4 regions of the Ammoniphilus soli genome follow, and region 2 is predicted to be linked to each of the others. Evidence: riboswitches for the same ligand, from Rfam matches in the RefSeq annotation. Region 2 holds a riboswitch; each other region holds the start of a gene.

Region 1 (5,964 bases), on a different contig from region 2:
ACAGCAGCAACAGTCAAGTCGTTGTCAGCGATAGCCTGGCTTACTTCGTCAGGAAGCGGACCGGAGTTACCGATACAAGTCGCACAGCCGTAACCTGCAACGTGGAAGCCAAGAGCTTCAAGAGAATCCAGCAATCCAGCTTCTTTCAAGTAGTCGGTAACAACACGGGACCCTGGAGTTAAAGAGCTCTTTACGTAAGTTGGCTTCTTCAATCCTTTAGCAACAGCCTTTTGCGCTACAAGTCCAGCGCCAACCAACACGCTTGGGTTAGAAGTGTTCGTACAGCTAGTAATCGCGGTGATAACAACTGCACCGTTTTTCATCACGGTCTTGTCACCAGTTGGGTGCTGTACAGCAGCTTCTTTCTTCAAATCTTCTTCAGATAAGCCAAATCCGCCTTTTTCGATTGGAGTGCGGACAGCTTCATTGAAGGTTTGCTTCATGGCAGTCAATTCCACGCGATCTTGTGGGCGCTTAGGACCAGCAAGCGATGGAACAACAGTGGAAAGGTCAAGTTCAACCACTTCAGAGTAAACAGGCTCAGTGCTGTCTTCTGTCAGGAACATGCCTTGTGCCTTATAGTAAGCTTCAACTAGAGCAATTTGCTCTTCGTTGCGGCCAGTCAATCTCATGTAATTCAATGTTTCAGCATCTACAGGGAAGAAGCCCATGGTTGCGCCGTATTCAGGAGCCATGTTAGCTACTGTAGCACGGTCAGCCAAGCTCATCTTGCTTACGCCAGGTCCAAAGAACTCAACGAACTTGCCTACTACACCTTTCTTGCGAAGGATGTTCGTTACAGTTAAAGCAAGGTCAGTTGCAGTTGCGCCTTCAGCAAGCGTTCCGGTTAGTTTGAAACCAACTACTTCTGGAGTTACGAAGTATAAAGGCTGTCCCAACATTCCAGCTTCTGCCTCGATACCGCCCACTCCCCATCCAACGACGCCAAGACCGTTGATCATGGTTGTATGAGAGTCCGTACCAACAAGGGAATCAGGGTATACTTCGGTTGTGCCATCTACTTCTTTTGTAGCAGCTACAGAAGCTAGATACTCTAAGTTTACTTGGTGAACGATACCAGTAGATGGAGGAACGGCACGGAAATTATTGAAAGCAGTTTGTGCCCAGCGAAGGAAACGATAACGCTCCGCATTGCGCTCAAATTCAATTTTTTCATTTTGCTCTAAAGCATCAGCGCTTCCGAAGTTATCAACCATAACGGAGTGGTCGATAACAAGATCAACAGGAACAAGAGGATTGATCTTGGAAACATCCCCGCCTATACGCTGCATGGTTGCACGCATTGCGGCTAAGTCAACTACGGCAGGTACGCCTGTGAAGTCCTGAAGTACGATACGCGCAACCTTGAATGGAACCTCTTGGTTTGGATCGCGTTCTACTGTCCAGTTAGCTAATTTATTAACATGCTCTTCAGTAATTGCTTTTCCGTCAAACTCACGAACTGCAGCTTCCAAAAGAACTTTAATGGAATAAGGAAGCTTGGAAACCGGACCAAGCTTTTCAAGGCCAGCTAAGGAATAGTAAGTATAGGTTTTGCCGCCTACTTGAAGTTCCGATCTAACGCCATATTTATCCTTGTTTGCCATGTCGTGACCTCCTTAATAGAAAGTTTAGTATAAATTCACAAAGAATCTCTGTTGTTTCACTAGACGAAACCGAGTTTCCTTTACGTTTCCCATTATACACATAAATCAGGGAGCCGTACACAACTATTTTCCATGAATATCTCCGAAAAAGCGGTGTGTTTTGAAGGATATTTACGAAATGCTTCTCCTAGGATATAATATTATCAGATGAAATATCGTTTCGTACAGTGAAACCAAACGAGACTCTTACAAAGGTAATGTTTCCATTTTACTAATAAAATAACAACTTTTTATGGCGAGAGGAGGGAATGACATGGATGATAAGAAAATGACGGTGCGCGCTGTAGATCGTGCCTTGGATATTTTGATTTGTTTTGCGGATAAGCAGGAGCTTGGCCTGACGGAGATAGCCAAACAAGTTGACCTCAACAAAAGTACCGTGTATCGCTTGCTGGCTTCCTTGGAAGGAAAGGGCTTTCTCAACCGCGATCCGATTACGGAAAAGTATCGTTTGGGCTTCCGGATTTGGGAGCTTTCTGCACATTTGGTCCGGGAGGATGACCCGGCGCTGCTCTTTTTGCCGGAAATGGAGAAGCTTCGGGATTTGCTGGGGGAGACCATCAGTTTATATGTCCGGGATGGCAGAGAGAGGATTCGGATCCAAGCTGTCGAAAGCCAGCATACGATTCGGAGAGTGGCGCCGATTGGCGTTCGCTTGCCTTTGGCAGTCGGCGCATCAAGCAAAGTTCTTGTAGCCTTTTCGGAGCCAGCGGTAAAGGATTTTATCCTCAACGATCCCGCTTGGCCGGAAGGGATTAATAAAGATCATTATGCAGAGCAGCTGCAGCGTATTGAGCAGGTTGGCTATGCAACCAGCATTGAGGAGCGTGAGCAAGGGACCAGTGCGGTGGCAGCACCTGTGTTTAATCGCAAAGGGGAAGTCGTTGCTGCGCTTTCCGTCTCTGGACCGGCGGCCCGGCTAACGACGGAGAAAATGGTGGAGATGGCCCCGAGCATCATGGCATCAGCCCAGCGTATGGGCAAAATGGTGAATAAATAGACAAAAGGAAACAAAAACATACAGAAAAATCACCCACCGTCTGACAAGCTTTTCCTGCATATTTTGTTATCATTAGCATAACGAACTTAACGGGAAAGGGTGAAGGCCATGAATACCGGACAATTGTATTCTCTAAAGGAAATGGCGAAGGAAATGGATACAACTTGGCAAAGTATTCGCAGCTGGAAAGAGCAGTTCTATCAATTCGTTCCGATGGAAACCGCCGGCAAGCAGGTCTGGTTCAAGCCGGAAGCGGTGGAAATTTTCCAGTTTATTAAGGATGCGAAGGAAAAAGGATTGGACCATCACGAGATCCGTTCGGAGCTTTTTAAGATCAGTGGACAAGCTGAGGCGGGCGAAGAGGAAGCCGAGGGACAGCCGAATGTGGATATGGTGATGATAGAACCGCAGCGGATTGAAGAGATGCAAGAAACCATTGAAGCTTTGCAGCGGGAAGTGGACGAACTGAAAGCCAAATGGTCGGAAGTCGAAGTGGCCAAAAGAGACCAGGCTCTGATGGATAACCTGCGTGATATGCGGGAAAAGGAAAAGAAAAAGAAGGGGCTTTGGAGCCGGGTGATGAATTTTACATTTTAAAGAGAAGGCTGTCCTGCAACGTCGGTAAGAACCGATTTTTGGGACAGCCTTTTTCGTACTGTCTGAATCTATAACTCCGTTATATTATTTGGACAGCACGAGGAAAACTTGTAGCTTTTCCCTAATTTGACATCAACCCTACGGGTCATTTCTGATAAAATTTTTATTTTATCACAAAGGGTTTACCCTTGATGTCAAGTTAGGGAATTGGCGCGAGCCAAGTTTTCTTGTTGGATCGCGTTGGGGGTGGTGGGTTGCAGTAAGTGGAGATTCGTCAATTAAACGCCCAGACCATTGATTTTATATTGGCTGTAGGTGGAAAAACGACCATTATTAGCGTTAAAACGTCCAAAAAGAGGGGGTGAAAATGAAATAGATGGAGATTTTCCAACAATAAAGACTTTTTCTAGTTTGATTTTGATTTTAAGTGGCTTTTCTCCACTAATTCAGAGGTCCTACCCAAAAAGCGAGTGGCCTAGGGATCTACGGAAACAGCCGATTTGAAAGGCGAAAAGAATTGACATCCGCTGGGATAAATGATAGTTTTACATATATTAAAGTGAATAATTACCTTATCGAGAGAGGTGGAGGGACTGGCCCTACGAAACCCAGCAACCGCATTATGTCATGCAGGTGCTAAATCCAGCAGGACAAGAGCTGTGTCCTGAAAGATAAGAAGCTGATCGTTAAACTTCTTCTTATCGGAAGAAGTTTTTTTGTGTTGTTTAAATTTGTCAGCTTACGCGCGTACATTTGGATGTTAAACTATTTTAAATAGTATCGACATGAAGGAAGTGGAGGGAGAGAGGACTATGGCTAAGATTAGCATGAAGCAGCAATTAGAAAAGAAAATCCTCATCCTGGATGGAGCAATGGGGACAATGATCCAACAGGCGAATTTAACGGAAGAAGACTTCGGAGGCGAAGCGCTGGATGGCTGTAATGAGATGCTGAATCTCACGCGTCCTGATTTGATTCGCCAGATACATGAAGAATATCTAGAGGCTGGCGCCGATATTATCGAGACCAATACGTTTGGTGCCACCAGCGTCGTTTTAGCGGAATATGACTTGCAAAATCAAGCGGTAGAGATCAACCTAGAGGCAGCGAGGCTTGCCAAAGAAGCAGTAGATAAGTATTCAACGCCGGAATGGCCCCGCTATGTAGCCGGGTCCATGGGGCCGACGACCAAAACGCTGTCGGTAACAGGTGGAGTGACCTTTGAAGAGCTGATCGAAACCTATTATGAACAGGCAAAAGCCCTGATTCAAGGGGGAGTCGACGTTCTGCTCCTAGAAACGGCCCAAGATATGCTGAATGTGAAGGCAGGCAGCATTGGAATTCGAAAAGCCTTCGATGAATTAGACACAGAGATTCCAGTGATGATCTCAGGTACAATCGAGCCAATGGGAACCACCTTGGCGGGTCAAAATATTGAAGCTTTCTATATCTCCTTAGAGCATTTAAAGCCAGTCTCTGTTGGTTTGAACTGCGCTACGGGACCTGAATTCATGCGCGACCATATTCGTACCCTTTCCGAGCTTGCGCAGTGTGCGGTAAGCTGTTATCCGAATGCCGGGCTTCCGGATGAGAATGGGCATTACCATGAATCTCCGCAAGCTCTTGCGACGAAGCTTGCCGGTTTTGCCGAAAAGGGTTGGCTCAATGTGGCAGGAGGCTGCTGCGGAACGACTCCGGAGCATATCCGAGCGATTGCTGAGCAGTTGAAGGATTATAGTCCTAGAACCGAAACTAAGCCTCACGGACATGTGGTATCAGGCATTGAGCCTGTCTATTTGGAAGCCGACAACCGGCCATTGTTTGTGGGCGAGCGGACAAACGTCATCGGCTCCAAGAAATTCCGCGATTTAATTAAGGAAGGCAAATACGAAGATGCATCCGAAATCGCCCGCGCGCAGGTGAAGAAAGGGGCCCACATCATTGACGTGTGCCTAGCGGATCCGGATCGCGATGAAGCGGAAGATATGAGCAAATTCCTAAGCTTTGTGGTCAATAAAGTGAAGGTTCCTTTGATGATTGACTCCACAGATGCCGAAGTCATCGAGTTGAGCCTTAAGTTCTCCCAAGGGAAAGCGATCATCAACTCCATTAATCTCGAAGACGGGGAGGAGCGTTTCGAGCAAGTCGCCCCGCTGATCAAAACCTATGGAGCTGCAGTAGTTGTCGGAACGATTGACGAAAGCGGGATGGCGGTTACCCGAGAGAAAAAATTAGAGGTTGCAAAACGTTCCTACGATTTATTGGTGAACAAATACGGTCTGAATCCGCTCGATATTATCTTTGATCCGTTGGTGTTCCCGGTAGGGACGGGCGATGAGGCATACATCGGCGCAGCGCTTGAAACCGTTGAGGGAATTCGCCTGATTAAAGAAGCGATGCCGCAGTGCCAAACGATCTTAGGTGTGAGTAATGTTTCCTTTGGCTTGCCTGCAGCAGGCCGTGAAGTTTTAAATGCGGTTTTCCTTTACCACTGTACAAAGGCTGGCTTGGATTATGCGATTGTTAATACGGAAAAGCTAGAGCGCTTTGCTTCGATTCCGGAAGCAGAGAGAAAGCTTTCCGAGGACCTTCTGTTCCGCACCAATGATGCCACGCTTGCTGAGTTTACTGCTTTTTACCGCGAGAAGAAAACGGTGAAGAAGGAAGCTGCCAGCAATTTGACGCTGGAGGAGCGCCTTG
Region 2 (5,964 bases):
AAGTCGCCCGTCAGAAATCCCAGAACGACACTGATTTGCGTCATCAGATTATCTGCTTTATCTAGCGTATCCGTCAAATTCTTCAGCCGGCGCTCCAACTCATCGCGGCGGTTCCTTAGATTGATCTCTTTTTCCCTGGATAAAGAGAGCTCGACTTGAATTTGGCTCGCCACTTCATAGGATTTTTTGATGTCTTCTTCGCCATACTCTTGAAAATTGCGACTGACTTCCACCAATCGCTTCCGACTCCACTTGAATTTCTGCTCTAACTCATCAGTCTGTTGAATAACCAAAGTCACTTCTCGCTTTATCTGCTCGAGCTCATGGCGAAGATCCTGACTCTCATCCCGAGCCCCTTCCGCAATGCCAAAAATCTGTTCTTTACTTCCTTCCACCGCCTGAATGGTTTTCTTTAATACCGAATCTAATTGGGTAAAATCAAACGTGCCACTGAGCGGCATTCCATCACTTCCTTTGACTGGCATGAATAATATCCCGTAGGGTATGCTCAAAGCTGCGACCGTCCATCTCTGGATTTCCCATATCGTTTTTAGGGATGAGGAAAGGGTCCGTATGTTCTGTCACAAAACCTATATTTGTATAAAAACCGTATTGATAACCTGCTTTTCTCAACACTTTAATCAATCGAGGATTATGGTGACCGTAGGGATAGGCCAAGCCGATGACCGGCTCCTTCACTAAATCTTCTAACGCCTTTCGCGCCATCATCAAGTCCGCGTAAAGCCTACTGCGATAATCTTGATCTCCCTCTGAAGGCCCAGGCGCCGTTTCGGGACGTTCATCCTCAATAACATGTAGTCCGTAGGTATGGGACTGAAAGGAAATCAAGCCGCTCCGTTTCAGCTGGTCCATTTGAACGAAGGTCAATGGGGGAATTTTATTCTCCCTCTTCCGTTCCAGGCTATCCCGCAAATTCTCATAAATGACAAAGATCGTCGCTGGAAATCCATACTCCTTAAGTATCGGAAAAGCCTCCGTGTAAATACTTTCATACCCATCGTCAAACGTGATAAGCACGGCATTCTCCTGGTTCAATAGTCCTGTATTTAAAAATTCGTAGAACTCTTCGAGTTTAAGGGGGTGGAAATGATGATTTTTTAAATATTCCATATGTTCCCTGAAAAAAGCCGGTTTAATCGTGTACGGGGTGACTAAATCATCCGATAAGTGATGGTAATTCAAAATGAGTATTTGGTCTCTGTACCAAAATTGATAAGGCTGTTCTGTATCCTTCGATTCCTCTTCCCTTGTTACCTGCTCGTCCAAAACAGGAGCTTCGTCATTCGTTGGGATCGGTTCTTTAGACATATCATCTTGCTGCCCACACCCCACCAGGATCATGAACAAGATGAATAGGATCATTCTCATGGTTCTTCTCCTTGTTCTACACAATTCGACAATAAATATAAAAGTCCTTTTGGAAAGTATTAGCATATAGATAGTTTCATTATAGAAAAAAATTGTATGTTATAAAAAAAGCTATATTGAAGTATTCCAGGGTAGCAAGACCACCTTTAGTGGAAGTTTTTTATGCTTCTGGGAAAGTTTATTTACTTTAATTTCTTAGTTTACTTAAACTTTCCCATCCAGTAAAGCAAAAAAGACCTAATCAGCCTACCACTGTAGGCTAATTAGGTCTTTATTTTTTTAATAAGTTTTACGCTTGCGCTAAGGCAGCAGCATCTTGCTTTAACTGCTCCGCCTTATCGGTACGCTCCCATGGTAAATCGAGGTCCGTACGACCAAAGTGTCCATAAGCAGCGGTTCCTTTGTAGATCGGGCGACGAAGATCTAGGGCTTTAATAATACCCGCTGGGCGAAGATCGAAGTGCTTGCGGATCAAGGTAACGATCTGCTCTTCCTCGATTTTGCCTGTTCCATACGTATCTACGTTGATGGAAACCGGTTGAGCGACCCCAATGGCGTAAGCCACTTGCACTTCGCACTTCTCCGCTAGTCCAGCCGCAACGAGGTTCTTGGCTACATAGCGAGCAGCGTAAGCAGCAGAACGGTCAACCTTCGTCGGATCCTTACCGGAGAATGCTCCGCCGCCATGGCGAGCATAACCGCCGTAGGTATCCACGATGATTTTACGTCCAGTTAATCCCGCATCCCCTTGAGGTCCACCGATAACAAAACGACCGGTCGGGTTAATGAAATACTTGGTTTGAGCATCCAAATATTCCGCAGGAACAATCGGCTTAATCACATGCTCTTGGACGTCTTTCTTGATTTGCTCTAACGTTGCTTCCGGATCATGCTGCGTAGAGATTACGATCGTGTCGATACGAACCGGCTTATCGCCATCGTATTCTACTGTTACCTGGGTCTTCGCATCCGGGCGAAGGTAAGTCAACGTTCCGCTCTTGCGAACTTCCGCAATGCGTCGAGCCAGCTTATGAGCTATCGAAATCGGAAGCGGCATTAACTCAGGGGTTTCGTTCGTTGCGAATCCGAACATTAATCCTTGGTCGCCCGCTCCAATCGCGTCGATTTGCTCGTCGGTCATTTGTCCTTCACGGGATTCCAACGCCACGTCTACGCCCATCGCGATGTCCGGAGACTGTTCATCAATGGAAGTTAACACCGCGCACGTATCCGCGTCAAAACCAAACTTCGCACGAGTATAACCGATCTCGCGAATCGTTTCGCGAACAATCTTCGGAATATCCACATAAGAAGATGTCGTAATTTCTCCCGCTACGAGCACAAGACCCGTGGTGACCGAAGTTTCGCATGCTACGCGAGCGTTTGGATCTTGCTCAAGAATCGCATCCAGGATGGAATCGGAGATCTGGTCGCAGATCTTATCCGGATGGCCTTCAGTTACAGATTCAGATGTGAAAAGATGACGGCCTTTTTTCAACGCCATATTCACGTACCTCCTTAGGAAAATGACAATGGTAAGATACGGCACTCATAATTCTTGCTTCCGAACACTCAAGAGGTGGTGAAAAAAATAAGACCTTCTCCATGAGGAAAAGGCCATAATTCCGCTCCTTTACCTCTTATCTTCCAGGACCTATTTGTCCTGCTGGTTAGCACCTTGCACGGTATAATCGTATCTTTCCCCATAAAGGAAAAAATATGAATCATTGCCGTGGGTTGCCGGGCATCATCGGGCCAGTCCCTCGCGCCTTCTCGGAATAAGAGTAATCCGTTCTGCATAAGAATAGCTAAGTTTTGGTAAGTTGTCAATCATTCTTAGCCTATTTTAATCAGTCAACCAGATGTTTTTTTAGGGATAACCCTTCTATTGCCGCCCACTCGCTTGGATAAATGGTCATGTACTTTGTCAAACTCACCATCTTAAACAGCTTTTCATAGTGGAAGATCAGATGATAGAATCCAACGGGATATTGTCCTGACGTCAATAGGCGAACCAACCGAATAAGAGCGGCAATTCCCGAACTATTAATATATTCCACTTCAGAAAAATTAAGTGCAACACCAATGGTTCCGCTGTCCAACCCTTGTTCCCATGGCTTGAGCCGAAGAAGGGAATCACCCGAATCTTTCGTAATGTCTCCCCGAAGATGAAGAATAAGAATCCCATTTTTAAATTCCTCAATGATTTCAAGCTCAGTAATCATGTTGTTCCTCCCGCTTCCTTACTCATCGTTTTCTCCATATAAAGCATCGTTTGCTCCTCTAAAAAGCAGAAACGATAATTATCCATTAATTTTGATATAAATAAGATCCCCCAGCCCCGTTCAGGGGAAATCACAGGGCAAGGCGTGGATTCGGAACGCATACCACAATCCGATATTACGACTTTTACCAGATTACCCTGAATCCTTATTTGCACTCTGACGTTGAAATCTGCGCATAGCTGGTTCCCGTGTTCGATGGCATTCAGGCATCCCTCGGCAACCGCACATTTTACATCCCAACAATCTTCTTGACAAAATGAAAGGGGTTGAAATAATTCTTCGAGCTTCGAAAGTACCTTTTTTTCTTCTCCTAATATACTTTTGATTTCCATAATTAGTTCATGCATGTTTTTCTTGGCCCCTGCTTTTCCATTCGATCATTAAAAGGGTAACGTCATCCTCCAATTCTTCTTTATGAACATGATCCTTTAATTTAGCCAGGATGAGTGATCCCCTATCCTTTATGGAAAACTCCTCCTGCTGCAAGCCCTCTTTCAAGCGATCAAAACCAAACATCTGCTTCTGGGCATTGCGTGCCTCGATCAGGCCATCCGTATACATGACAAGGATATTTTTTTCGCTAAAAGGAATGACCGTTTGCTCAAAATCATGGTCCCTTTCCATTCCTAAGGGAAAGGAGGCCACCTCAATATCCGCAATCCCTTGTTGAGTAACCAGGATAGGGAAAGGATGACCGGCACTTGCGTAAGCCAGTGTCCGATTAGCCGTATCGACTAATGCCAATCCTAATGTCACTTGCATGGTGAAGCGGGAATCCCGTATCACAATACCATTTAAATAGTCCAAAAGCCCTGTAAGGGAACTTCCCGGATTCGCATGGGAACGAATATGGCTGATGAGAGAAGAGGCCACCATGCCACCAGATAATCCCTTTCCTACTACATCTCCGATGACAAATAGGGTTTTGTTCCGATCCAAGGGAATGACATCGTAAAAATCGCCGCCTACTTCCTTTGCAGGCTGCATGGCTGCAAAGATATCCACGTTTTTGGGAAACTCTGATTCTTGGGGAAGCAAATTCTGCTGGACTTTATTAGCCAATTTGAGCTCCTCTTCGACTTTGGATGAGTCTTTCTTCACGACCCATTCAATAAGCAAAAAAGAACTGAAGATGACCATCACTGCCACAATAAACGCGATGGATGAACTCTGTCCGATCATGGCGCTTACCGTTTGGGCCAGAAGAGAACCGGACAGAATAGAAAACATATTAATGCCAATCCCTACCCCAAGGAAAGCAAAGTTTCTTTTGGTATAGGCAAGATAAGCCAGATAATACAGAATAAATAAATCGAGAAACGCAAACCCCACTTTCATCTTCACAATACCCGCTGCTACTCCCCAAAAGGATGGACCAACGGCAAACAAGGCAAAAGCGAAACCGAGAAGGGCGGAACCGACAAACGTGAACGGGCGCGGACCAATCCGATCAATGAGCAGGCCGATGAAAGGCATCGTAATCGCATAGGGCAAAGTCCCCAGATAGATGTCTAAGTTAGGATACTGTTCGATATAAGGATGAATCAGTCGATACATAATCCCGCCGCCCATATAAATGACAAAAAGAAAGAAATAGAGAGGCCACCAAGGCCAAAGAGGCGACTGATTCGACTTTTCCACGGCAAAGGGAATATGGAAATGGCGTGGATAGCAAAAAAGCATGATCAATGGGACAAAGAGAATCAACTGCAAGAGAAAGAAAGAATAGGTGACACTCCATGTTTGGACAAGGATGTTCATACTGTAGATGGTAATCTCAATAAAAAATCCTGTAATACCGAAAATAAAGCCCCGCTTTCCTTCCGGAATTTTCACCGTGACAAGCGACAGCCAAATAAAGGGCGGTAAGGCCCCCAAAAACCCAAGAAGGACGAAAGCCACAATCCATAAGAAAGAAGGCAGCCAATATAAGGATAGGCCGATAATAAACGTACTCAACAGATGCAAAATCAGAATGAATCGCAGGCGCTTGGGCTGCAGAGGGCATCTAGAAACGAAAAAACCCCAAAACACATACGAAATGGAAAGTGCCAACAAGAAAGCATGAACCACAAACTCTACGTTGACCCCTTTCTGCGTTCCGAAAGAAGTAAGAACCGGGCCAAATAACGGGAAGGATAAGACCCAACCTTGAAAGCCGCAAAAAAATAAAAGAATAGGAATATAAGTTCGAAGCGTCATAGTTCCTCCTGATGTCATGGTACTCATCTACTTGGTGAAGGAAAAGGATGGATGCAAACCAACCTCATCCAGTAATGTTTTGATCTGA
Region 3 (5,964 bases), on a different contig from region 2:
TTTTCCCTATTCATGTGTAGTTGTTTGACATAATATATATTAATCCTTATAATTATACTGTTATAAGTGAAATCAAATCTGAGGTGAACTGCTGTGTTTGATCGTTTGGAAGCAGTAGAAGAACGTTACGAAAAGTTAACGGAGTTATTGTGTGATCCAGATATAATGAACGATCCTTCCAAGCTTCGGGATTATTCGAAAGAGCAATCCGATATGGAAGAAACGGTTCAGACGTACCGTGAATATAAAAGTGTTTCTTCCCAGCTGAAAGAAGCAAAGGCAATGCTGGAGGAGAAGCTGGATGATGAGATGCGCGAAATGGTCAAGATGGAAATTGATGAATTGACCGAGCGTAAGAAAGAGCTGGAAGATCGTATGCATATCTTGTTGCTGCCTAAAGATCCGAACGATGACAAGAACGTTATCGTGGAGATTCGCGGAGCGGCAGGCGGCGATGAAGCGGCTTTATTTGCTGGTGACCTTTTCCGGATGTATTCGCGTTATGCGGAGAAGGCAGGATTTAAGATCGAGATTATGGAAGCTAGCTACAATGATTTGGGCGGATTTAAGGAAGTTATCTTTGCCGTGAAAGGTAAAGGCGCTTACAGTAAATTGAAGTTCGAGAGCGGCGCTCACCGCGTACAGCGAATTCCAACAACCGAATCTGGCGGACGGATTCATACGTCCACGGCTACCGTGGCTGTCTTGCCTGAAGCCGAAGATCTGGAAGTGGAAATTCACGATAAGGATATCCGTATCGATACCTTCTGTTCAAGCGGTGCGGGTGGACAGAGTGTTAACACGACGAAATCCGCCGTTCGTGTTTTGCACGTTCCGACAGGGATCATGGTTAGCTGCCAAGACGAGAAGTCGCAGCACTCCAACAAGGATAAAGCGCTTCGCGTTTTAAGAGCACGCTTGTATGATCTGGAGCAGCAAAAGAAGGCTGCGGAGTATGGCGAAATCCGCAAAAGCAAAGTGGGAACCGGAGACCGCAGTGAACGGATCCGCACGTACAATTTCCCGCAAAGCCGGGTCACCGATCACCGCATTGGCTTGACGCTTCATAAGCTGGACTACATTTTGAACGGGGATCTTGATGAAATCATCAATGCCCTCGTAGTCGAAGAGCAAGCTGAACTCATGCAAAATGCGGAAGGCCTATAAGCATGAACGCTATAACCGTTAGAGAAGCCCTGAAAAGGGCTTCTTCGTTTATGGAATCATTGGAAGACGACAGGTTTTTGGCAGAGATTATCGTTCGGCACGTCTTAGGATGGGACCGCACGCGGCTATTTCTAGGAATGGAGGAATTCATCTCGATGCAGCAATGGTCCGAGGTGGAGCGAATGGTCAAGGAAAGGCTTCAAGGAGTTCCTGTTCAATACCTCATCGGTGAGCAGGAGTTTTATGGGCTGTCGTTTCGCGTTAATCCTTCTGTCTTGATTCCTAGGCCGGAGACGGAAATCCTTGTTGAACAAGTTCTTCATAGGCGAGACGTATCAGATGCTTTGACTGTAGCGGATATTGGGACGGGCAGTGGGGCTATTGCTGTCAGTTTGGCCGTTCATTCCCAGTGGAAGGTTTATGCTGTGGATATCGCCCAGGAATCTTTGGATACAGCTCAAGAAAATAGCCGCATTCATGGCGTCGAGCAGCAGATTACCTTTCTAAAAGGAGATCTCCTGGATCCGCTCCTTCAGCCTGTGGATATTTTAGTTTCTAACCCTCCCTATATTCCTTCAAGCGATGTTCTTGAATTGGATGTGCAGGTCAAGGATCATGAACCGATGCGTGCGTTGGATGGGGGAGAGGATGGGCTTGACTTCTATCGACGGCTTTGTAAAGGGTTGCCGCAGGTCCTTCGTCCAGGCGGATTGGTGGCCTTTGAAGTGGGAATGGGTCAGGCCCGGGATGTAGAGCAATTGCTTTTGAGAACTGGTGTCATTGCTAGAACCGAAGTGATTCAAGATTTAGCCGGGATTGAACGAATTGTGATAGGAGATGGGAAGGCGGGTCTGTAGCTCAGGGAAGCTGGCCTTCCTTTCCTGAATAATAAGTTTTATTCTGAAAATAACGAATCATGTTTAAACCCTTTCTTTTCTGTCTAGACTGTTGGCTAAGGAGATAGAAAAGAGAGGGGAAACAAAACATGAAAAAAGTAAGCTTGGTCTTATTTACATTTATTATATTAATCATGAGTTGGGAGAGTCAGCGTTCAGTTGCTTCCTTGCTAAAAGAAGAACCTATTCCGCAAGATTCCATTCGGCTTCGTGTCATTGCCAATAGCGATTCCCCGCAAGATCAGTGGCTAAAGCAAGAAATTCGAGATCAAATTAATGCTTACCTGGAAGGTAAGGTAACGGATTTGCAAACGATGGAAGAAGCGCGTGAGAAGATGGCAGAGGAATTGCCGCAGCTGCAAGAGGTAGTGGACCAAACTATTGCCAAGCATGGATTTTCTTATACAAGCCAAGTAGAGTTAGGAAAGGTTCCTTTTCCGACAAAAATGTACGGCCAGTATGTATATCCTGCTGGGGAGTATGAAGCCCTTCGCGTAACGGTTGGACAAGGTTTAGGGCAAAACTGGTGGTGCGTATTGTTTCCGCCGCTCTGCTTTGTAGATATCGATACGGGGGATGCCGTTAAGCAGGAAGCTGATGGAGATGGCCCTAAAATTCAAGTGAAGTTCTTCTTAGTCGAAGTCTTTCAGAAGCTTTATCAAAAACTTTTCGCCTAGGAATGATCCTCCATTGACAGATATCGCACCATCCCGTATGATTACGTTAATATAAATACTTAGTGTTTTAAAATAAATCTAACACTTTTCTTATTTGGAGCAGGTGGAGGGACTGGCCCGATGAAACCCGGCAACCCGTTAAGGCGTTCAGGACGCATTAAGGCAGGGTGCTAATTCCTGCAGATACGCAAGGTATCTGGGAGATAAGAAGGGGCTCATGATAGTGTGTTACAGATCCCGAGAACCTTCTGGCTCATTTGCTCAGGGGTTTTTTCTTGTTTTAGGGACTATTGTTTAGGGGTGAGAGACATGGAACAGAAGCAAGGATTGTTAGAAAAAATAAAGGATCAAGTATTAATTGGCGATGGGGCGATGGGGACATTGCTTCATCGCTACGGAATTCCTGTAGGCACTTGTGGGGAAGAGTTAAATGTAACCCGCCCCGATGTCATTAAGGATATCCATCTCCAGTACGTAAAGGCCGGTGCCGACCTGATTGAAACCAATACGTACGGAGCCAATCGAGAAAAGCTTTCGAAGTTCGGCTTGGAGGATCAAGTAGAGGCCATCAACCAGGCGGCAGTTCGCTTGGCCAGAGAGGCCGCAGGAGATTCGGTTTACGTGGTAGGCTCCGTAGGAGGTATTTTAGGCGGAAGAAGAAAAAGTATTCCCCTAGAAGAATTGGAGCAGGTATTTGATGAGCAGATTAAAAGCTTAGTTGAAGCAGGGATTGATGGCTTGCTGCTAGAAACCTTTTGCTTTGTGGAGGAAGCGCTTCTTGCTTTATCTGTCGCTCGGAAATATACTTCATTGCCGGTGATCTGCCAGCTGACGATTCAGGATTTGAACCGGACCCAGGATGGCTATCCGCTGGAAGCGGCATTTGCTCGCCTGGTTGATGCGGGTGCGGACATTGTGGGGTTGAACTGCTACAATGGGCCGGCAAATATTATCCGATCCATTGAATCCCTTCCTGTCAAAGAGGGGCTTAAGTTGTCCGTGTATCCGAATGCTGGGCTTCCGGAATATGTGGATGGACAGTTTTTATATCCGTCTTCAGCGGAGTATTTTGGTCAGTCGGCTGAAACCTTGTACCAGTTAGGGGCGCGAATCTTGGGAGGATGCTGCGGGACAACACCGGAGCATATTGAAGCGGTAGCCACTCGCATCAAAGGAAAAGCGCCTGTGGAAAAAAAGGAAGACTCAGCAATAGGGGTGGTCAAGGAGTCCAAGGTTGCGGTTTTATCCGAACCACACCATGAAAAAACACTTCCTGAGCTCGTTCGGGAAAGACCAACGATCATCGTTGAGCTGGACCCGCCTCGCGATCTGGATTTTGAGCCGTTTTTGGAAGGGGCAGCAGCACTGAAGGAAGCGGGAGCCGATGCCATTACTCTCGCTGACAATTCGCTGGCGATGACGCGGATGAGCAACATGGCGCTGGGGTCTTTGGTAAAGGAGAAAGTGGGCATTCGACCGTTGGTGCACTTGACTTGCCGGGACCGCAATTCGATTGGCCAGCAGTCACATTTAATGGGCTTGTATGCATTAGGCATTGATCACGTGCTGGCGATTACAGGGGATCCAACCCGTTATGGAGATCTTCCGGGAGCTTCTTCCGTATATGACATGACTTCCTTTGAGCTGATCCGGATGACGAAGCAGCTTAATGACGGCGTAGGGTTCTCGGGCCGAACGTTAAAGAAGAGAGCAGCATTTACGGTTGCCGCTGCTTTCAACCCGAATACGCGTCATTTGCATAAGGCGGTTGAGCGCTTGGAAAAGAAGGTGGAGGCAGGAGCGGACTATGTGATGAGCCAGCCGCTCTATGACCATGAGCAGATTTTTCAAGTTGCCGAAGCGACAAAGCATATTCAAGTGCCGATTTTTATTGGGATCATGCCGCTCACAAGCCATCGCAATGCCGAGTTTCTTCACAATGAAGTCCCAGGCATTCGCTTATCGGATGATGTGCGGGCTCGGATGGCTCGCTTTGAAGGGGAAGATGCAAGAAAGCAGGGCAATGAAATTGCCATGGAGCTGATCGAAACGACTCGCCGCCACTTTAACGGAATCTATTTAATTACGCCATTTATGCGCTATGAAATGACGGCAGAGTTGGCGAGGTATGTAAGAAACAGTTAAGCGAAAGGGGCATACTCTATCATTTCTACTCATATGTATGATAGAAATGATAGAGGAAGGGGGCCCTGTCGATGGGGTTAGCGGTGCGGGTAGCCGGAAAGAAAGATATTCATGCGATTGTGAATCTGTTGAAAAAGGGTAAACTGAATGTAGAGGGAATAGAAGCCCATCTGGACCATTTTTTAGTGGTAGAGGAGTTGGGCAGCCAACAGGTCGTAGGAACAGCGGGTCTCGAGATTCTTGGGAATCAGTTTGGATTGCTGCGGTCCTTAGCTGTGGAGCCGGCATTTTTCGATGAAAAGGTAGGGTGGGAGCTTTTGCGGATCCTTCTATCTCGTGCTGGAAAACAGGGCTTGCAGGAAATCTATTTGCTTACACGTTCAGCACCCTTTTTTCAATTTTGTGGGTTTAAGGAAGTGGAGTGGGAAGATATCCCCAGCCAAGTCAAAGCATCCACACATTTTCAACAGTATACACCCAGTTTATCCACGGCTATGGTGTATAAAAGAGCAACAACCGCGCGAATTTAAGACTCTAAACCACACACTTATGCACAACTTATCCACAAACTGTTGATAAGTTGTTTGTTTTATCTCCTACCATAGTAGGAAGAAGTCTTGAAAAAAGGAATGGAAGAGACATGATCGATTATCAGACAAAAACATGGCATGTGGATAACGTTGTGGGGAAAATGGCTGACTATCCACAACTGGAAGAGCCGGCGAGGCTGCTGGCGGACAATGAAGTCATCGCTTTTCCTACCGAGACCGTTTATGGCTTAGGGGCTAATGCCCTGTCATCCCTTGCTGTTCGTAAGATTTTTGAAGCTAAGGGGAGGCCGAGCGATAACCCTTTAATTATCCACATTGCCCACAGGAAGGATCTGGATAACCTTGTTTCGGAGGTTCCAGATAAAGCAGAAAAACTGATGGAAGCCTTCTGGCCTGGTCCTCTGACTTTTATTTTACCGCGAAGAGAGGGAATCGCTCCGGAGGTAACCGCTGGGTTGGACTCTGTAGGGATTCGGATGCCGGATCATCCGGTGGCTTTGGCATTAATTGAACAAGCAGGGGTCCCTG
Region 4 (5,964 bases), on a different contig from region 2:
AACTAGACAGTGAATGGGAATGGATTTGGACATATGAATTTCCATCCATTTTTGAAGCTGGGTTCGTTGTCTTTTGACTTGCAGGATGGGATCAGGAAACCCTTCTTTTGTATTGTTATACGTTCTGATGACTTGTTTGGAAACGGGATCGAAGTAAAGGTGGCCATAGATGTTCTTGGACTCGATAATGAGGGCAAACCAAGGGGAGAGGATGAGGGTGTCCAGCTGAACAAACTGATCATCAATGGGAAGCCGTAAATCTTGAAAGATGAGATATTCTTTTTCCGGTAGAAACTGAAGGTGGTAATCCAGCTCCTGTTCGCCTCGGTAACCTGCTCGTAATTTTCTTAGACTGACGAGGATTTCTTCGCGTTTTTTGTGATGAAGGGGAAGTCGACGCAGCAAGGCTTCCTCAAGTTTTATTCTGAGTGGAAATTCGCGTTGTTTTTTTAGCATTGGCAAAACCTCCTTTCCTCCTAACTTCGCTAGTGGCTGACGTAATTCCTTCCAGAACGTTAATTTCTCGAAATCAGTCCAAAATCTCTCGAAACCATAGTGTAATCTCTCGATCGGAACTGCTGCATGTAACTCCATTGTAATCCCCACCTGCTAATCTAGAGTATAGACAGGAAAAAGGGGGGGAGTTTCATGGAAGCGAAGCGAATCAAGACGGACCGACTCGAAGTAGCTTATTTGGAAGCGGGAGATCCAGCTCGTCCAGTGGTAATGCTCGTGCACGGGAATGTGTCATCGAGTTGGTTTTGGGAAGACATGATGGAAAGTCTATCACAGGATTTTTATGTTTTGGCGCCGGACCTACGGGGGTATGGGGAGACGGAGCCCTTAGCCATCGATGCAACGAGAGGATTGCGTGATTGGTCGGAGGATGTGAGGTCGTTTGTACAGTCGCTGAGATTGGATCGTCAGCTTCATATGTTGGGCTGGTCGATGGGTGGCGGGGTGGTCATGCAATATGCGATAGACTACCCGAATGAGGTTTCTTCGCTCATGTTGATGAATCCCGTATCTCCTTTTGGATTTGGGGGAACGAAGGATGAGCAGGGGACACCTTGCTATCCGAATTTTGCCGGGTCTGGCGGCGGAACGGCTAACCCTCAATTCATAGAGCTGCTTAGCCAAAGGGCTACGGGGGAGGAGCAGCCCCATAGCCCCAGGAATGTCTTGAATCAGTTTTACGTTAAGCCGCCCTTCCGGCTTGATGCCCAAAAGGAAGATCGTTTCGTCCGCTCTATGCTATCCACAAAGTTGGGATCCGGTTTCTACCCGGGTACGTTTGAGACTTGCGCGGAATGGCCGGGCGTAGCTCCCGGAGACAAAGGAATAAATAATGCGTTGTCTCCTAAGTATTTGAATCTTGCTGCATTTGCTGACCTAGAGCCTCAAATCCCCGTTTTATGGATTCGCGGAGCAGATGATCAGATCGTATCGGATAGCTCTTTATTTGATTTTGGTTATTTGGGGAAGCTGGGTTACGTTCCCGGTTGGCCAGGCATGGATGAGTTTCCTCCACAGCCCATGGTATCTCAAATGCGCGTGGTGTTAGAACGTTCCGGAAACTTTGAAGAATGGGTAGTGGAAAACACAGGACACTCTCCGCACCTAGAAAAGCGGGATTTTTTCCTTGAGAAGATTCGGGGATTTATCAAGCGTACAATGTGAATGATGACCGGCACAAACATGTTAGTTAATCGACTAACGAATCTACCACCCCGGTGGCGCCTGCCCCAACGGTCTTCCGGTTAGAGCTTTAAACTCATGGGGATGGGTGGGTCTGCCATCCTCATCTCGATAAATCTTCCCTTTCACCTCATGAATGTGTGTCCCATCGGGGAGGGGGATGGCGGGCCCTGTGCTGCCTGTAAAGAAATGCTGGTGGCCGTGTTCTTTTGGGGTTACTCCTTTAAAGGCATGAACATGACCATCTGTAGAGTTTCCCTTCTCAGGAAAGGTAAAAGCATGAACGAAGTGCTCGTGTTCGCCCGAACCTGTAGTGCGGAAGTAATGGGTGTGGGGTTGAGGCATAAGAGACATGTGGGTCACTCCTCCTTTTGGTTCATTCTATGCAATCATGATTCTAAAAAATTTATTGACGCCCCCATTTTTTTTTAGTAAGATCTTACCTAGCGAACTGAATAGTTTCTTATCGAGAGAGGTGGAGGGACTGGCCCTATGAAACCCGGCAACCGTTCATGAATGGACATGAAAAGGTGCCAATTCCAGCAGGAGAATCCTGGTAGATAAGATGAAGGAAAATGCCTTGTTCATGAAACTTCTTCTTATTGAAGAAGTTTTTTCTTTTTCCAGGACCTTATTACCATAAACTACTAGGACTTTTGGACTTTACTCCGCTAAAAAATCGGATTATTCTAGTTTTAAAAGCAAAGTAAACAACTAAGAAAACTGTGGTAGTTATTGCCTGAATTTTTCAGGTCTTTCTATAATAAATAAAAAAATATGGGGGCACTCAAATGAAAACAAAGAAATTATCTCTTTTTCTTTCGTTCGTCATGATTTTCTCGCTAGTCCTCACCGCATGCGGCGGGGGAGCGAAAGAAGAAGCGGGCGGAACCACTTCTGGCGGAGAAGGAGCAACTGAAGCCAAGAAGCGTATTGCTTTAGTCATGCAGTTTAATATTGGAACCTTTTCGGCTCAATACGTGGCTGGTGTAAAAGAACAAGTAGAAAAGTTTGGCGGGGAACTGACCGTCTTTAATGCAGATAATGATTTGGCTAAGATGGCTTCTCAGCTGGATGCGGCTGTGAACCAACGATTCGATGGGATCTTGATTGACCATGGAACACCGGAAGCTTTAACGCAAGGTGTCAAGAAAGCCGTTGAGCAAAAAATTCCTGTTATTGCGTTCGACGCAGCTTTAGATATTCCTGGCGTTACGGTATTGGAGCAAGGTGACGTGAAGATGGCCGAGTCCACGTTGGAAAAGCTGGCTGAAGATGCAGGCGGCAAAGGGAATATCGTTAAGATTTGGGTAGCCGGTTTTGCTCCGATGGAGCGCCGTCAAATCGCTTATAAGCAATTCCAAGAGAAATACCCAGAAATCAAAGAGGTTGCGGCTTTCGGTAGTGCATCAGCAAACACCGCGTTAGATACGCAAACGCAAATGGAAGCGATCTTGAAGCAATATCCTAACCCTGGCGATATTACAGCCGTTTGGGCAGCATGGGATGAATTCGCAAAAGGGGCTACTCGCGCCATCCAACAAGCGGGCCGTACCGAAATTAAAGTTTACGGGATCGACTTGAGTGATGAAGACTTGCAAATGATTCAAGATCCAGCATCTCCTTGGATCGCTTCTGCTGCGGTGGATCCTTCCGATATCGGACGCGTGCAAGTACGTTACGTATACAAGAAAATTAAAGGGGAAGAAACCCCGCAAAATGTTTCTTTAGATCCAATTCTAGTCACTCGCGAAATGCTTCCGAAGGAAAAGGTAACCATGGGTGACCTTTCCAAGCACATCGAAGGATGGGGACAAAGCACGCAAGGAATCGAAGAGTGGATGAAGGAACTGGAAGCTCAGAACCAAAAGTAACATAACATAACGGGAGAAAATCCTGCTATTCCGAAAAACGAAGGCAAATGGGCTAAAATAGCAGGAGAAATTCCGGTTATCCACCTGAAATCAGGAAAAAATGCTTGTTTTACCGGACTTAACCGGAAAAAATCCTCTTATCTTATCCTATTGCATTTAAAAAAGAGAAATAACCGGAGATTCTCCTGTTATACGGAGTCTTTCCTACAAGAATGTACCCAAAAACTCCCTTTATTAACGTTCAGGCCTATCAGGATGATAGGGTTCGCGGATAATAGGGGGAGTTTTAATTTTTGATAAGAGAGGGATGGAACATGTCCAAACTAGAGATGAAGCGCATCGAGAAGTCCTTTTCAGGCGTCCCTGCTCTTCGGGCGGTCGATTTTGAGCTTCGTGCGGGAGAAATCCATGCGCTGCTGGGAGCTAACGGGGCAGGGAAAAGCACGCTGATGAAAATCCTGACAGGGGCTTATGTAGCGGATGGAGGAGAGATCTGGGTAGACGGGGAAAAAGTGCAGATTTCAACTCCCGCTGATGCGAAGAAATACGGCGTTCAATGTGTGTACCAAGAGGTAGACGTCGCCTTGGTTCCCTATCTGAGCGTAGCGGAGAATATCCTGCTCGATCGGCAGGTCAATCGAAGGGGCACGTTTTTCAAGTGGCCTGACTTATACCGGGATGCCGAGGAGATTCTGAAGCGTTTAGGCTTTTCCATCCCTGTTCGGAAAAAGGCGGAAGAACTGACGCTTTCGGAAAAGCAAATCATCTTGATTGCCAGAGCGATCGCTCAAGATGTGAAATATGTTATTTTTGACGAGCCCACAGCTCCTCTTAGCGTGAAGGAAGCTGAGCGGCTGTTTGCCCTGATGAGGCAGCTGAAGCAGCAGAATGTAGGGATTATCTTTATTTCCCACCGCTTGCCGGAGATTTTTGAAGTGTGTGATCGGATCACCGTCATGCGGGACGGTCAGCATGTCTCAACCAAGAAGACATCGGAAACGAGCATAAATCAGGTGATTGCGGACATGTTGGGAAAAGCTTTTTCCGAAGAATTCCCGAAAAAACGAGTCCCTATCGGCGAAACGTTGCTCGAAGTGCGTGGGATGAGGAGCGGCAGCAAAGTCCGAGGAGTGGATCTGGAGGTTCGCGAAGGAGAAATTGTCGGTATAGCCGGCTTGGTCGGCGCGGGTAAAACGGAATTGGCCAGAATTTTATTCGGTGCTGATTCTCGTGATGAGGGCCAACTCATCTTGCGGGGAAAAACGCTATCGATTCAAAATCCCGCGGATGCCGTAAGCCAGGGTGTCGTGCTTGTTCCGGAGGAGCGGCGAAAAGAAGGGATTCTGGTAGAAGAATCGGTGCGAAATAATCTGACGTTGGCCACTCTCTCGCAGTTCGCTTCGTTCGGCTTTATGCGCCAAAGCGCGGAGGCGGTTCGTTCGAAAATACTCATTGACCGTCTGGGGATCAAAACCTCCGGCATCCATCAGTTTGTTGGAAACCTGAGCGGCGGAAATCAGCAAAAGGTGGTCATTGGAAAATGGCTGGATACGGATGCGGATATTTTCATGTTTGATGAGCCGACTAAAGGGGTAGACATTGGAGCGAAAACAGACATCTTCAAGCTCATCGGGGAGCTGGCGGAACAGAAAAAAGGAATCCTTTACTTTTCCAGCGAGCTTCAGGAAATCTTAGGGATTGCCGACCGCATCCTGGTGATGTGTGACGGACAGATCGTCAAGCAGCTGTCCCGGGAGGAAGCTACCCAAGAAAACATCATGTATTACGCAAGCGGAGGAAAATAAAATGAAAGTAATGGATTGGATTTATAAATACGGAACCCTCGCGGTCATTGCCATTGTCCTTATCTTTTTTAGCTTGATTAACCCTTACTTTTTTACGTATGGGAATCTAGCGGATATCCTTCGTTCGATCTCAATCGTGACTTTAGTAGCCATTGGGGTGACCTTTTCGCTTATTATTAATGGATTTGACCTTTCGGTCGGATCTGTCGTTTCCCTGGCCACGGTCGTTTCGTCCTCGATGATGATTTGGTATGAACAAGGAATCTTCGTCACCTTGCTGATTCCTATTGTTTTGAGTGTGCTGATCGGTTGGGTCAACTCCTTGCTGATCGTGAAAATCCGCATACCGGATTTGCTCGCGACCTTAGCTATGCTCTATATTGTCAAAGGGATTCACTTAACCTATACCAAAGGGTACTCCATCTACGCCAACATGCCTATGCCGGATGGATCGACAGCCCCGGGGAAGTTTAACGAAGGATTCCTTTGGCTGGGACAGGGGCAAATTGCGTCCGTTCCCGTACCGGTCATTTTGATGCTGTTGGCGGTGGTGGCTGTGCATATTTATCTGAACTATACCCGCCAAG

The links. A riboswitch is a leader RNA that binds a small molecule or an ion and turns the genes downstream of it on or off. The one in region 2 is predicted to bind S-adenosylmethionine.
Region 1: linked by a shared signal. The riboswitch ahead of metH (methionine synthase) and the one ahead of metK (methionine adenosyltransferase) in region 2 are both predicted to bind S-adenosylmethionine.
Region 3: linked by a shared signal. The riboswitch ahead of ABLT31_RS20700 (bifunctional homocysteine S-methyltransferase/methylenetetrahydrofolate reductase) and the one ahead of metK (methionine adenosyltransferase) in region 2 are both predicted to bind S-adenosylmethionine.
Region 4: linked by a shared signal. The riboswitch ahead of ABLT31_RS22000 (sugar ABC transporter substrate-binding protein) and the one ahead of metK (methionine adenosyltransferase) in region 2 are both predicted to bind S-adenosylmethionine.

Annotation. Positions count from the first base shown of each region.
Region 1 is NZ_JBEGDL010000004.1:96,809-102,772, reverse strand. Features, by position in the region: gene acnA (aconitate hydratase AcnA) at 1-1,607, opposite strand, end outside; gene ABLT31_RS10815 (IclR family transcriptional regulator) at 1,921-2,667, shown strand; gene ABLT31_RS10810 (MerR family transcriptional regulator) at 2,776-3,264, shown strand; SAM riboswitch class I at 3,834-3,942, shown strand; gene metH (methionine synthase) at 4,077-5,964, shown strand, end outside.
Region 2 is NZ_JBEGDL010000034.1:33,721-39,684, reverse strand. Features, by position in the region: gene ABLT31_RS31770 (sensor histidine kinase) at 1-485, opposite strand, end outside; gene ABLT31_RS31765 (polysaccharide deacetylase family protein) at 466-1,389, opposite strand; gene metK (methionine adenosyltransferase) at 1,679-2,887, opposite strand; SAM riboswitch class I at 3,027-3,174, opposite strand; gene ABLT31_RS31755 (STAS domain-containing protein) at 3,240-3,614, opposite strand; gene ABLT31_RS31750 (ATP-binding protein) at 3,611-4,021, opposite strand; gene ABLT31_RS31745 (SpoIIE family protein phosphatase) at 4,014-5,876, opposite strand.
Region 3 is NZ_JBEGDL010000011.1:138,363-144,326, reverse strand. Features, by position in the region: gene prfA (peptide chain release factor 1) at 94-1,167, shown strand; gene prmC (peptide chain release factor N(5)-glutamine methyltransferase) at 1,170-2,024, shown strand; gene spoIIR (stage II sporulation protein R) at 2,153-2,740, shown strand; SAM riboswitch class I at 2,828-2,950, shown strand; gene ABLT31_RS20700 (bifunctional homocysteine S-methyltransferase/methylenetetrahydrofolate reductase) at 3,050-4,885, shown strand; gene ABLT31_RS20695 (GNAT family N-acetyltransferase) at 4,957-5,415, shown strand; gene ABLT31_RS20690 (L-threonylcarbamoyladenylate synthase) at 5,526-5,964, shown strand, end outside.
Region 4 is NZ_JBEGDL010000012.1:179,114-185,077, reverse strand. Features, by position in the region: gene ABLT31_RS22015 (nuclease-related domain-containing protein) at 1-456, opposite strand, end outside; gene ABLT31_RS22010 (alpha/beta fold hydrolase) at 649-1,680, shown strand; gene ABLT31_RS22005 (YmaF family protein) at 1,723-2,052, opposite strand; SAM riboswitch class I at 2,159-2,265, shown strand; gene ABLT31_RS22000 (sugar ABC transporter substrate-binding protein) at 2,490-3,572, shown strand; gene ABLT31_RS21995 (sugar ABC transporter ATP-binding protein) at 3,887-5,377, shown strand; gene ABLT31_RS21990 (ABC transporter permease) at 5,379-5,964, shown strand, end outside.